3 regions of the Jeotgalibacillus sp. 10bf12 genome follow, and region 3 is predicted to be linked to each of the others. Evidence: a T-box and tRNA genes for the amino acid it is inferred to sense, from the RefSeq annotation. Region 3 holds a T-box; the other regions hold tRNA genes.
The links. A T-box is a leader RNA that pairs with one kind of tRNA and senses whether it is charged. The one in region 3 lies ahead of argS (arginine--tRNA ligase), so its partner is inferred to be a tRNA-Arg.
Positions count from the first base shown of each region.

Region 1: it has a tRNA-Arg gene. The T-box ahead of argS (arginine--tRNA ligase) is inferred to sense a tRNA for this amino acid. The anticodon was not compared.
Region 2: it has a tRNA-Arg gene. The T-box ahead of argS (arginine--tRNA ligase) is inferred to sense a tRNA for this amino acid. The anticodon was not compared.

Region 1 covers NZ_CP200276.1:1,514,794-1,518,571, forward strand. The annotation lists gene DH10bf12_RS07930 (Tex family protein) at 1-59, shown strand, start outside; gene DH10bf12_RS07935 (hypothetical protein) at 75-488, shown strand; gene DH10bf12_RS07940 (SprT family protein) at 505-978, shown strand; tRNA gene DH10bf12_RS07945 (tRNA-Asn) at 1,274-1,348, shown strand; tRNA gene DH10bf12_RS07950 (tRNA-Ser) at 1,356-1,446, shown strand; tRNA gene DH10bf12_RS07955 (tRNA-Glu) at 1,453-1,527, shown strand; tRNA gene DH10bf12_RS07960 (tRNA-Asp) at 1,559-1,634, shown strand; tRNA gene DH10bf12_RS07965 (tRNA-Gln) at 1,644-1,718, shown strand; tRNA gene DH10bf12_RS07970 (tRNA-Lys) at 1,726-1,801, shown strand; tRNA gene DH10bf12_RS07975 (tRNA-Leu) at 1,814-1,895, shown strand; tRNA gene DH10bf12_RS07980 (tRNA-Leu) at 1,971-2,056, shown strand; tRNA gene DH10bf12_RS07985 (tRNA-Arg) at 2,066-2,142, shown strand; tRNA gene DH10bf12_RS07990 (tRNA-Gly) at 2,159-2,232, shown strand; rRNA gene DH10bf12_RS07995 (16S ribosomal RNA) at 2,337-3,778, shown strand, end outside.
Region 2 covers NZ_CP200276.1:3,111,730-3,115,507, reverse strand. The annotation lists rRNA gene DH10bf12_RS16305 (23S ribosomal RNA) at 1-1,577, shown strand, start outside; rRNA gene rrf (5S ribosomal RNA) at 1,648-1,763, shown strand; tRNA gene DH10bf12_RS16295 (tRNA-Val) at 1,782-1,857, shown strand; tRNA gene DH10bf12_RS16290 (tRNA-Thr) at 1,862-1,937, shown strand; tRNA gene DH10bf12_RS16285 (tRNA-Lys) at 1,946-2,021, shown strand; tRNA gene DH10bf12_RS16280 (tRNA-Leu) at 2,031-2,115, shown strand; tRNA gene DH10bf12_RS16275 (tRNA-Gly) at 2,132-2,203, shown strand; tRNA gene DH10bf12_RS16270 (tRNA-Arg) at 2,215-2,291, shown strand; tRNA gene DH10bf12_RS16265 (tRNA-Pro) at 2,321-2,397, shown strand; tRNA gene DH10bf12_RS16260 (tRNA-Ala) at 2,415-2,490, shown strand; tRNA gene DH10bf12_RS16255 (tRNA-Met) at 2,522-2,598, shown strand; tRNA gene DH10bf12_RS16250 (tRNA-Ile) at 2,609-2,685, shown strand; tRNA gene DH10bf12_RS16245 (tRNA-Ser) at 2,701-2,793, shown strand; tRNA gene DH10bf12_RS16240 (tRNA-Met) at 2,814-2,887, shown strand; tRNA gene DH10bf12_RS16235 (tRNA-Asp) at 2,894-2,969, shown strand; tRNA gene DH10bf12_RS16230 (tRNA-Phe) at 2,976-3,048, shown strand; tRNA gene DH10bf12_RS16225 (tRNA-His) at 3,066-3,141, shown strand; tRNA gene DH10bf12_RS16220 (tRNA-Gly) at 3,151-3,224, shown strand; tRNA gene DH10bf12_RS16215 (tRNA-Ile) at 3,233-3,309, shown strand; tRNA gene DH10bf12_RS16210 (tRNA-Asn) at 3,317-3,391, shown strand; tRNA gene DH10bf12_RS16205 (tRNA-Ser) at 3,399-3,489, shown strand; tRNA gene DH10bf12_RS16200 (tRNA-Glu) at 3,496-3,567, shown strand.
Region 3 covers NZ_CP200276.1:638,082-641,859, reverse strand. The annotation lists gene DH10bf12_RS02955 (ABC transporter permease subunit) at 1-484, shown strand, start outside; gene rbsB (ribose ABC transporter substrate-binding protein RbsB) at 518-1,453, shown strand; T-box leader at 1,609-1,821, shown strand; gene argS (arginine--tRNA ligase) at 1,870-3,558, shown strand; gene DH10bf12_RS02940 (DUF1349 domain-containing protein) at 3,648-3,778, shown strand, end outside.

The DNA.
Region 1 (3,778 bases), 880 kb from region 3:
ATGCGAAAAAAGGCAGAATTGCACTCACTATGCTGCCACCTGCAGAACAGACAAACTAAATTGGAGGAAACATAATGGCATTTTATATCATTGCGATTGCAGCTGCCGTAGCAACGCTCGGTATTACTTTTAATTATATTGCTCACCTTGGGTCAATCATCAAAACTGCCGAGGGTCGCGGCGATGAGGGGATGACAGTGCAAACCTTACTCACGCGCTTCTTCTTTTCAACCATGATCATTGAACTTGTCCCGCTTGCTGTGATTGTGCTCGTGTATGCACTGATGGAAAGACCAGATACAGGACTGCCGGTTATTCCACTGATCATTATTATAGGATCAGCTATATTTGGCGTCATGCAGGTACTGATGAGAATGAGACAGGATGTTCCTGCTGAAGCAAAAGGCCAGGTCCGTTCATTTTCACTGATCAGCATGCAGCTGATTACGTCAATGCCATTGATCGCAATGATCTTCCTTTTTATCTAAAAGGAGGTAGCTGCTAATGACGAATGAAGAACTTCAACTGCTGACAGAACAGATCTCACTTGAATCGTTCAGAAAGCAATTTAAGCACCAGGCCTATTTCAACGGCCGGCTCAGAACGACAGGTGGCAGGTATCTGCTTGTCAGTCATCATATCGAAATCAATAAAAAGTACCTTGATGAACACGGCTACGCTGAACTTGTTGGAATCATTAAGCACGAACTTGCACATTACCACCTTCATATAGAAGGAAGAGGGTATCAGCATAGAGACCGTGACTTCAGGGAACTGATTAAAACAGTCGGTGCTCCAAGGTTCTGTACACCGCTGCCTTCACAAAAAAAGAAGCAGCTGCCACGCAACAAAGTGTATGAATGCAAAGACTGCGGTCAGCTTTATCATCGGAAGAAAAGGTTTGATACAAGTAAATACCGCTGCGGAAAGTGCAGCGGGAGGCTGGCCTTTTTAGGTGTGGATCAGTCACTTGCTTAATGATTGGCTGCCGGAAGTGAAACAGACTTCCGGCAGTTTTTTTGATTAGACGATAAAGGGGAGAGCTTTTCTTTTGAAGCGGGGGGATTGGTTTTGACATCATCTATGATTTGTGGTAAATTACATTCACTAGCCTTTGAAGCGGGCGGCATAGAAGATCAAAATAATTTAAAATTATTTTATAAAAACGATTGACTACTGCATTTAATATCTGTTATGATATTAAACGTCGGCAAGAGAGACGCCAAGAGAAACACTTACATAAAGGCTTGCTGAAACAACTTAATGATATCGTTCCACAGTAGCTCAGTGGTAGAGCAATCGGCTGTTAACCGATCGGTCGTAGGTTCGAGTCCTACCTGTGGAGCCATTTTTATGGGGAAGTACTCAAGTGGCTGAAGAGGCGCCCCTGCTAAGGGTGTAGGTCGCGTAAGCGGCGCGAGGGTTCAAATCCCTCCTTCTCCGCCAGAACATGGCCCGTTGGTCAAGTGGTTAAGACACCGCCCTTTCACGGCGGTAACACGGGTTCGAATCCCGTACGGGTCACCACTTAATTTTGATAAATACATAGTTTCACTCTGGTCCCGTGGTGTAGCGGTTAACATGCCTGCCTGTCACGCAGGAGATCGCCGGTTCGATCCCGGTCGGGACCGCCATTTAAGTATTGGGCTATAGCCAAGCGGTAAGGCAACGGACTTTGACTCCGTCATGCGTTGGTTCGAATCCAGCTAGCCCAGCCATTTTTTAGAGCCATTAGCTCAGTTGGTAGAGCATCTGACTTTTAATCAGAGGGTCGAAGGTTCGAGTCCTTCATGGCTCACCATTTTTGTTATCTGCGGGTGTGGTGGAATTGGCAGACACGCTAGACTTAGGATCTAGTGCCGCAAGGCGTGGGGGTTCAAGTCCCTCCACCCGCATTTTTATTTCTTTTTCAAAAAGCATTGACAACTAGAAGTTATATTGATATAATATTACTTGTCGCTCGAATACGAGCGGTCGTGGCGGAATGGCAGACGCGCTAGGTTGAGGGCCTAGTGGGAGAAATCCCGTGGAGGTTCGACTCCTCTCGACCGCACCAAACAAGTAAGCGCCCGTAGCTCAATTGGATAGAGCGTTTGACTACGGATCAAAAGGTTAGGGGTTCGACTCCTCTCGGGCGCGCCATATTTTAATTTTATATGCGGGTGTAGTTTAGTGGTAAAACCTCAGCCTTCCAAGCTGATGTCGTGAGTTCGATTCTCATCACCCGCTCCAATATTTTTGAAACATTTGAACCTTGAAAACTAAACAACCAAACGTCAACGTTTTAAGATTTTAAGTCTTTTTCGAACAAAAAAGACAATGAGCTTTTCAAACACTTTACGGAGAGTTTGATCCTGGCTCAGGACGAACGCTGGCGGCGTGCCTAATACATGCAAGTCGAGCGGACAGATGAGGAGCTTGCTCCTCAGATGTTAGCGGCGGACGGGTGAGTAACACGTGGGCAACCTGCCCTTAAGACTGGGATAACTCCGGGAAACCGGGGCTAATACCGGATAATTGAAAGAACCTCCTGGTTCTTTTATGAAAGGCGGCTTCGGCTGTCACTTAAGGATGGGCCTGCGGCGCATTAGCTAGTTGGTGAGGTAACGGCTCACCAAGGCAACGATGCGTAGCCGACCTGAGAGGGTGATCGGCCACACTGGGACTGAGACACGGCCCAGACTCCTACGGGAGGCAGCAGTAGGGAATCTTCCGCAATGGACGAAAGTCTGACGGAGCAACGCCGCGTGAGTGAAGAAGGTTTTCGGATCGTAAAGCTCTGTTGTCAGGGAAGAACAAGTACCATAGTAACTGATGGTACCTTGACGGTACCTGACCAGAAAGCCACGGCTAACTACGTGCCAGCAGCCGCGGTAATACGTAGGTGGCAAGCGTTGTCCGGAATTATTGGGCGTAAAGCGCGCGCAGGTGGTTCCAAAAGTCTGATGTGAAAGCCCCGGCTCAACCGGGGAGGGTCATTGGAAACTGGGGAACTTGAGTGCAGGAGAGGAAAGTGGAATTCCACGTGTAGCGGTGAAATGCGTAGATATGTGGAGGAACACCAGTGGCGAAGGCGACTTTCTGGCCTGTAACTGACACTGAGGCGCGAAAGCGTGGGGAGCAAACAGGATTAGATACCCTGTAGTCCACGCCGTAAACGATGAGTGCTAAGTGTTGGGGGTTTCCGCCCCTCAGTGCTGCAGCTAACGCATTAAGCACTCCGCCTGGGGAGTACGGCCGCAAGGCTGAAACTCAAAGGAATTGACGGGGCCCGCACAAGCGGTGGAGCATGTGGTTTAATTCGAAGCAACGCGAAGAACCTTACCAGGTCTTGACATCCCGGTGACCACACTGGAGACAGTGTTTTCCCTTCGGGGACAACGGTGACAGGTGGTGCATGGTTGTCGTCAGCTCGTGTCGTGAGATGTTGGGTTAAGTCCCGCAACGAGCGCAACCCTTGATCTTAGTTGCCAGCATTCAGTTGGGCACTCTAAGGTGACTGCCGGTGACAAACCGGAGGAAGGTGGGGATGACGTCAAATCATCATGCCCCTTATGACCTGGGCTACACACGTGCTACAATGGACGATACAAAGGGCTGCGAGACCGCGAGGTTTAGCCAATCCCATAAAATCGTTTCAGTTCGGATTGTAGGCTGCAACTCGCCTACATGAAGCTGGAATCGCTAGTAATCGCGGATCAGCATGCCGCGGTGAATACGTTCCCGGGCCTTGTACACACCGCCCGTCACACCACGAGAGTTTGTAACACCCGAAGTC
Region 2 (3,778 bases), 980 kb from region 3:
GTTTCCTGAGGAAGGCTCGTCCGCTCAGGGTTAGTCGGGACCTAAGCCGAGGCCGATAGGCGTAGGCGATGGACAACAGGTTGATATTCCTGTACCACCAACACATCGTTTGAGCAATGGGGGGGACGCAGGAGGATAGGAGAGCACGCCGTTGGTTGCGCGTGTTTAAGCAGTTAGGCAGGAAATGAGGTAAATCCCGTTTCCGCGTAAGCTGAGCTGTGATGACGAGGGAAATTAGTACCGAAGTCTTTGATTCCACACTGCCAAGAAAAGCCTCTAGCGAGATGCAAGGTGCCCGTACCGCAAACCGACACAGGTAGGCGAGGAGAGAATCCTAAGGTGAGCGAGTGAACTCTCGTTAAGGAACTCGGCAAAATGACCCCGTAACTTCGGGAGAAGGGGTGCTCTATTAGGGTGCAAGCCCGAGAGAGCCGCAGTGAATAGGCCCAGGCGACTGTTTAGCAAAAACACAGGTCTCTGCGAAACCGTAAGGTGAAGTATAGGGGCTGACACCTGCCCGGTGCTGGAAGGTTAAGAGGAGTGCTTAGCGCAAGCGAAGGTGCGAATTGAAGCCCCAGTAAACGGCGGCCGTAACTATAACGGTCCTAAGGTAGCGAAATTCCTTGTCGGGTAAGTTCCGACCCGCACGAAAGGTGCAACGATCTGGGCACTGTCTCAACGAGAGACTCGGTGAAATTATAGTACCTGTGAAGATGCAGGTTACCCGCGACAGGACGGAAAGACCCCGTGGAGCTTTACTGCAGCCTGATATTGAATTTTGGCACAGCTTGTACAGGATAGGTAGGAGCCTTAGAAACCGGAGCGCCAGCTTCGGTGGAGGCATTGGTGGGATACTACCCCGCTGTGTTGAACTTCTAACCCGCGGCCCTTATCGGGCCGGGAGACAGTGTCAGGCAGGCAGTTTGACTGGGGCGGTCGCCTCCTAAAGAGTAACGGAGGCGCCCAAAGGTTCCCTCAGAATGGTTGGAAATCATTCGAAGAGTGTAAAGGCATAAGGGAGCTTGACTGCGAGACCTACAAGTCGAGCAGGGTCGAAAGACGGGCTTAGTGATCCGGTGGTTCCGCATGGAAGGGCCATCGCTCAACGGATAAAAGCTACCCCGGGGATAACAGGCTTATCTCCCCCAAGAGTCCACATCGACGGGGAGGTTTGGCACCTCGATGTCGGCTCATCGCATCCTGGGGCTGTAGTCGGTCCCAAGGGTTGGGCTGTTCGCCCATTAAAGCGGTACGCGAGCTGGGTTCAGAACGTCGTGAGACAGTTCGGTCCCTATCCGTCGTGGGCGCAGGAAATTTGAGAGGAGCTGTCCTTAGTACGAGAGGACCGGGATGGACGCACCGCTGGTGTACCAGTTGTCATGCCAATGGCATCGCTGGGTAGCTATGTGCGGACGGGATAAGTGCTGAAAGCATCTAAGCATGAAGCCCCCCTCAAGATGAGATTTCCCACACGCAAGTGGTAAGATCCCTGAAAGATGATCAGGTAGATAGGTTCGAGGTGGAAGCATGGTGACATGTGCAGCTGACGAATACTAATCGATCGAGGACTTAACCAAATCGGTTGATTCTCGGAAAATCCCTTACTTTGATGAACGTATCCAGTTTTGAAGGCGCGAGCCTTTATAGTCTAGTGATGACAGCGAAGAGGTCACACCCGTTCCCATGCCGAACACGGAAGTTAAGCTCTTCAGCGCCGATGGTAGTTGGGGGTTTCCCCCTGTGAGAGTAGGACGTCGCTAGGCGGTATTACATAATACCGTGGAGAATTAGCTCAGCTGGGAGAGCATCTGCCTTACAAGCAGAGGGTCGGCGGTTCGAGCCCGTCATTCTCCACCATTATGCCGGTGTAGCTCAACTGGTAGAGCAACTGACTTGTAATCAGTAGGTTGGGGGTTCAAGTCCTCTTGCCGGCACCAGTTTTTTCGAGCCATTAGCTCAGTTGGTAGAGCATCTGACTTTTAATCAGAGGGTCGAAGGTTCGAGTCCTTCATGGCTCACCATGTTTTTATGCGGGTGTGGTGGAATTGGCAGACACGCTAGACTTAGGATCTAGTGCCGCAAGGCGTGGGGGTTCAAGTCCCTCCACCCGCACCATTTTAATAGTTACCATGCGGGAGTAGTTCAGTGGTAGAACACCACCTTGCCAAGGTGGGGGTCGCGAGTTCGAATCTCGTCTTCCGCTTACTCTATTCAGCGCCCGTAGCTCAATTGGATAGAGCGTTTGACTACGGATCAAAAGGTTAGGGGTTCGACTCCTCTCGGGCGCGCCATAAGAATACATAGAATAACACATAATCGACGGGGAGTAGCTCAGCTTGGTAGAGCACTTGGTTTGGGACCAAGGGGTCGCAGGTTCAAATCCTGTCTTCCCGACCATCTTTTATAATCATTATGGGGCCTTAGCTCAGCTGGGAGAGCGCCTGCCTTGCACGCAGGAGGTCAGCGGTTCGATCCCGCTAGGCTCCACCATATGTATTTTATGAAGTTACTTTATTTATTGGGCGGCGTAGCTCAGCTGGCTAGAGCGTACGGTTCATACCCGTGAGGTCGGGGGTTCGATCCCCTCTGCCGCCACCAATATAATAAAGGACCTTTAGCTCAGCTGGTTAGAGCAGACGGCTCATAACCGTCCGGTCGCAGGTTCGAGTCCTGCAAGGTCCACCATAGTCTTATCCATACGGAGGTATACCCAAGTCCGGCTGAAGGGATCGGTCTTGAAAACCGACAGGGGTGTAACAGCCCGCGGGGGTTCGAATCCCTCTACCTCCTCCATTTTTTTAACTTAATATCGTCGCGGGGTGGAGCAGTTCGGTAGCTCGTCGGGCTCATAACCCGAAGGTCGCAGGTTCAAATCCTGCCCCCGCAATTATCTGGTCCCGTGGTGTAGCGGTTAACATGCCTGCCTGTCACGCAGGAGATCGCCGGTTCGATCCCGGTCGGGACCGCCATTTTACGGCTTTGTAGCTCAGTTGGTAGAGCAATGGACTGAAAATCCATGTGTCGGCGGTTCGATTCCGTCCAAAGCCATCTTTTTTGTTGTCATGGCGATTGTGGCGAAGTGGTTAACGCACCGGATTGTGGTTCCGGCATTCGTGGGTTCGATTCCCATCAGTCGCCCCATTTGAGTATGCGGGTGTAGTTTAGTGGTAAAACCTCAGCCTTCCAAGCTGATGTCGTGAGTTCGATTCTCATCACCCGCTCCATTATATTTGGGCCTATAGCTCAGCTGGTTAGAGCGCACGCCTGATAAGCGTGAGGTCGGTGGTTCGAGTCCACTTAGGCCCACCATATTTGTTCCACAGTAGCTCAGTGGTAGAGCTATCGGCTGTTAACCGATCGGTCGTAGGTTCGAGTCCTACCTGTGGAGCCATTTTTACGGGGAAGTACTCAAGTGGCTGAAGAGGCGCCCCTGCTAAGGGTGTAGGTCGCGTAAGCGGCGCGAGGGTTCAAATCCCTCCTTCTCCGCCAGTTTTAGGCCCGTTGGTCAAGCGGTTAAGACACCGCCCTTTCACGGCGGTAACACGGGTTCGAATCCCGTACGGGTCATCATTAAAAGCAGCATGCCAATCAAATTGATTGGCATGCTGCTTTTTTGTCATCTTATAAACTTCTTTTCAATTAATCAGGAGACCCGTGGGGAACGTAGAGACTTAACACGATACATATACTAAACGTTACATCCTTCAGGTTTTTCTGAACAGCATAGATAGTAAATACTTTGACCACGTTGTTTCACAATCAAAAAAGTTCCCCTTCA
Region 3 (3,778 bases):
GATGATTGGTAAAGGGTATGTTTTCGGGATTCCATTCCCGGTCATTACGATGTTTTTAGCTTTTGGTGTATTATGGTTCATTCTGAAGAAAACCACATTTGGACGCGGCGTTTATTCAGTCGGTGGGAATGAAGAGGCTTCGAGACTTGCAGGGTTAAATGTAGACCGCATTAAAATTGGTGTCTATACGTTAACAGGTGTGCTAAGTGTACTTGCAGGGATTATCCTGACATCACGTTTGAACTCAGCTCAACCGACAGCCGGTACTGCATATGAGCTTGATGCGATTGCTGCTGTTGTATTAGGCGGTACAAGTTTGACTGGCGGTCGTGGATGGATTGTCGGCACGTTAATCGGTGCACTAATTATTGGAGTCCTTAATAATGGGCTCAACTTGATGAATGTATCTTCTTTTTATCAACAGGTGGTAAAAGGCGGCGTGATTCTGCTGGCAGTATTGCTGGACCGGAAAAAAGCTGCTTAATAATAAAAACTAATTTAAAAGGAGTGTTCAAAAATGAAAAAAAGATTATTTTTAACATTGATGCTGATGATGTCACTGGTTTTGGCGGCTTGTTCTCTAGACTCTCCAGGTTCTGAAAGTGAAGACGCAGGAAGCGATGAAGGTGCCAGTGATGAGGCAGGGACAATCGGTTTTTCGATTTCAACATTAAATAATCCGTTTTTTGTTACATTATCAGAAGGTGCTGAAGCGCAGGCTGAAGAAGCAGGCATGGACATTACAGTTGTTGATGCTCAGGATGACCCGGCAAAGCAGGCTAGTGATATTGAAGATTTGATTCAGCAGGGAGTAGATATCATTCTGGTGAACCCAACTGATTCAGCAGCAATTGCATCTGCGATTGAATCAGCTAATAGCGCTGATATTCCAGTAATTACGGTAGACAGAAGCGCAGAAGGCGGAGAAGTTGTGACGCATATTGCTTCTGATAACGTTGAAGGCGGACGTCTTGCTGGTAACTTCATCATGGAAGAGCTTGGCGGCTCAGGTAATGTTGTTGAGCTTGAAGGGATTTCAGGATCTTCAGCAGCCCGTGAGCGTGGAGAAGGGTTCAACGAAGTGATTGGTGAAAGTGACATTGAGGTCGTTGCAAATCAGACAGCAAACTTTGACCGTGCTGAAGGACTTTCTGTTATGGAAAACATTATTCAGAGCGGTGTGGAATTTGATGCAGTATTTGCCCACAATGATGAAATGGCCCTTGGCGCTGTAGAAGCACTAGAAGCAGCAGGGATGTCAGATGTTATGGTTGTCGGCTTTGATGCAACTAATGATGCAGTAGCAGCAGTAGAAGAAGGAACAATGGCAGCAACAGTAGCGCAAAAGCCTGATGAAATCGGTGTAAGTGCGATTGATACAGCACAGGCAGTACTAGACGGCGAATCGGTAGAAGAATTCGTGCCAGTTGAGCTTGAGCTTGTGACACAGTAGTATTTTGACCCCTTGCATTCAGTTGGATGTGAGGGGTTTTGTGATACAGCGGGACTGAGGTTAGTGTATCATTATGGGTATTTTATCCAAATTAATGCATGAGTCTCTAAAATAACTATTGTATTTCCTTATCCAATGGTTATAATAGGTAAAAACAAACGTCAATGACAAAGAGAGTAGCTTACTGTGAATGTATAGCGAGCCGGGGACGGTGGGAGCCCGGTGATGAAGCAGGGAGTGAAGCGCACTTTGGAGATGCAGGTCTGAAAAATGAGTAGGAGCTGCCGGGGATACCCCCGTTATCAATTTGAGTGGTTGTGAAAACAATGAGAGTGGTACCGCGGACGAATCAAACGCCCGTCTCTTTTCCTGTATGGAGAAGAGACGGGCGTTTTTTATTTGGAGGAGGAAAATTGATGAACGATCAATCGTTATTTGCAGAAGCTTTGTACAAACAATTAAAGGACCAGCTTGAGCTTGAAAAGGTGGTTCAGCTGATCGAAAAGCCGAAATTTGACGACATGGGTGATTATGCATTTCCATGTTTTGAGCTTGCAAAAGTTTTTCGAAAGGCACCTAACCAGATTGCCGGTGATCTCGCTGACAACCTTGAACTACCTTCTCTTTTTGAAAAGGTGGAGGCGGTCAGCGGCTACGTGAATGTCTTTTTGGATCAATCAGCAGTTTCGGCTTCAGTGGTTGGAGAAGTGATCCAGCAAAAAGAGCAGTATGGCAGCCTGAATCATGAGAACAGTGAAGTCATCACGATTGACTTCTCCTCACCAAATATCGCAAAGCCCTTTTCAATGGGACATCTTCGTTCAACGGTGATTGGTCATTCGCTTGCACGGATTGCTGAGAAGAACGGCTTTGAGGTTGTACGGATTAATCATCTCGGTGACTGGGGGACGCAGTTTGGCAAGCTAATTGCGGCTTATAAGCTCTGGGGAAATGAAGAGAAAATCCGTGAAAACCCGATTAAGGAGCTTCTGACGCTCTATGTAAAGTTTCATGATGAAGCAGAGCATGATGCATCTCTGATTGATGAGGGTCGCCTTTGGTTTAAACGTCTTGAAGACGGGGATCAGGAAGCGCGTGATCTGTGGAAGTGGTTCAGAGAGGAGTCCCTGAAGGAGTTTAACAGTATTTATGAGCTGCTCGGCGTGACGTTTGATTCGACGCAGGGAGAGGCTTTTTATAATGACAAGATGGAGCGGGTTGTGAAGCTGCTTGAAGAGAACCAGCTTTTACAGGAATCTGATGGTGCGCTTGTGGTGGAGACGGCAGAAGGGATGCCGCCCTGTCTGATTAAAAAGAAGGATGGCACAACGCTTTATGCGACGCGTGATCTGGCAGCTGCGATCTATCGTCACGAGACTTACGGGTCATCGCGGTCGCTCTATGTCGTCGGAAATGAGCAGACGCTGCATTTCAAGCAGTTGTTTCATGTGCTTGGAAAAATGGGCTATGAGTGGAGTCAGGGGCTGAAGCATGTTCCGTTTGGCATGATGCTGAAAGATGGCAAGAAGATGTCTACGCGAAAAGGGAAAGTCGTGCTGCTTGAGGAAGTGCTGAATGAGGCAGTGAGTCTGGCGAGTCAGAATATTGCAGATAAGAACCCTTCTCTTGCTGAAAAGGAGCGGGTTGCTTACCAGGTAGGAACAGGCGCTGTCATGTTTCACGATTTAAAAAATCATCGTCTGAATGACGTGGAGTTTTCACTCGATGCAATGCTGAAATTTGAAGGAGAGACAGGACCTTACGTTCAGTACACGCATGCGCGGGCATCCTCTATTTTAAGAAAAGGAGGCTATCATGAGAGCACTGAAGCACTGGTTTATACTGGTGATCAGGCATGGCGCGTGGTTAAATGTCTAATGGATTTCCCGGAAACCATTAAACGTTCATTTGATGGGAATGACCCTTCTCAGGTAGCGAAATATGTACTTGAGCTGGCGAAGTCGTTTAACCAGTATTACGGGAACGTGCGGATTTTGGATGCTGTTGAAGGCAGACAGGAGAAACTGGCACTGGTTCATGCAGTTCAAGTTGTGTTGAAAGAAGGTTTGTATTTACTTGGTGTGCAAGCACCTGAGGAGATGTAATGAGGTGGCTGGAAAGTTTAAATATGCGAATGCCGCGCAGACTGATTATAATCATTCATGTAAGAGATTAAAGCATAGGAGGATAAGTTATGTGGCACAATTATCAGTGGATGAATAAGCCGGAAAAAATACGTGAGCAGGATGCTACACTCAGTTTTCACACAAAGGGTGACACTGACTTCTGGAGAAACACACATTATCAGTTCAATCGAATGACAGG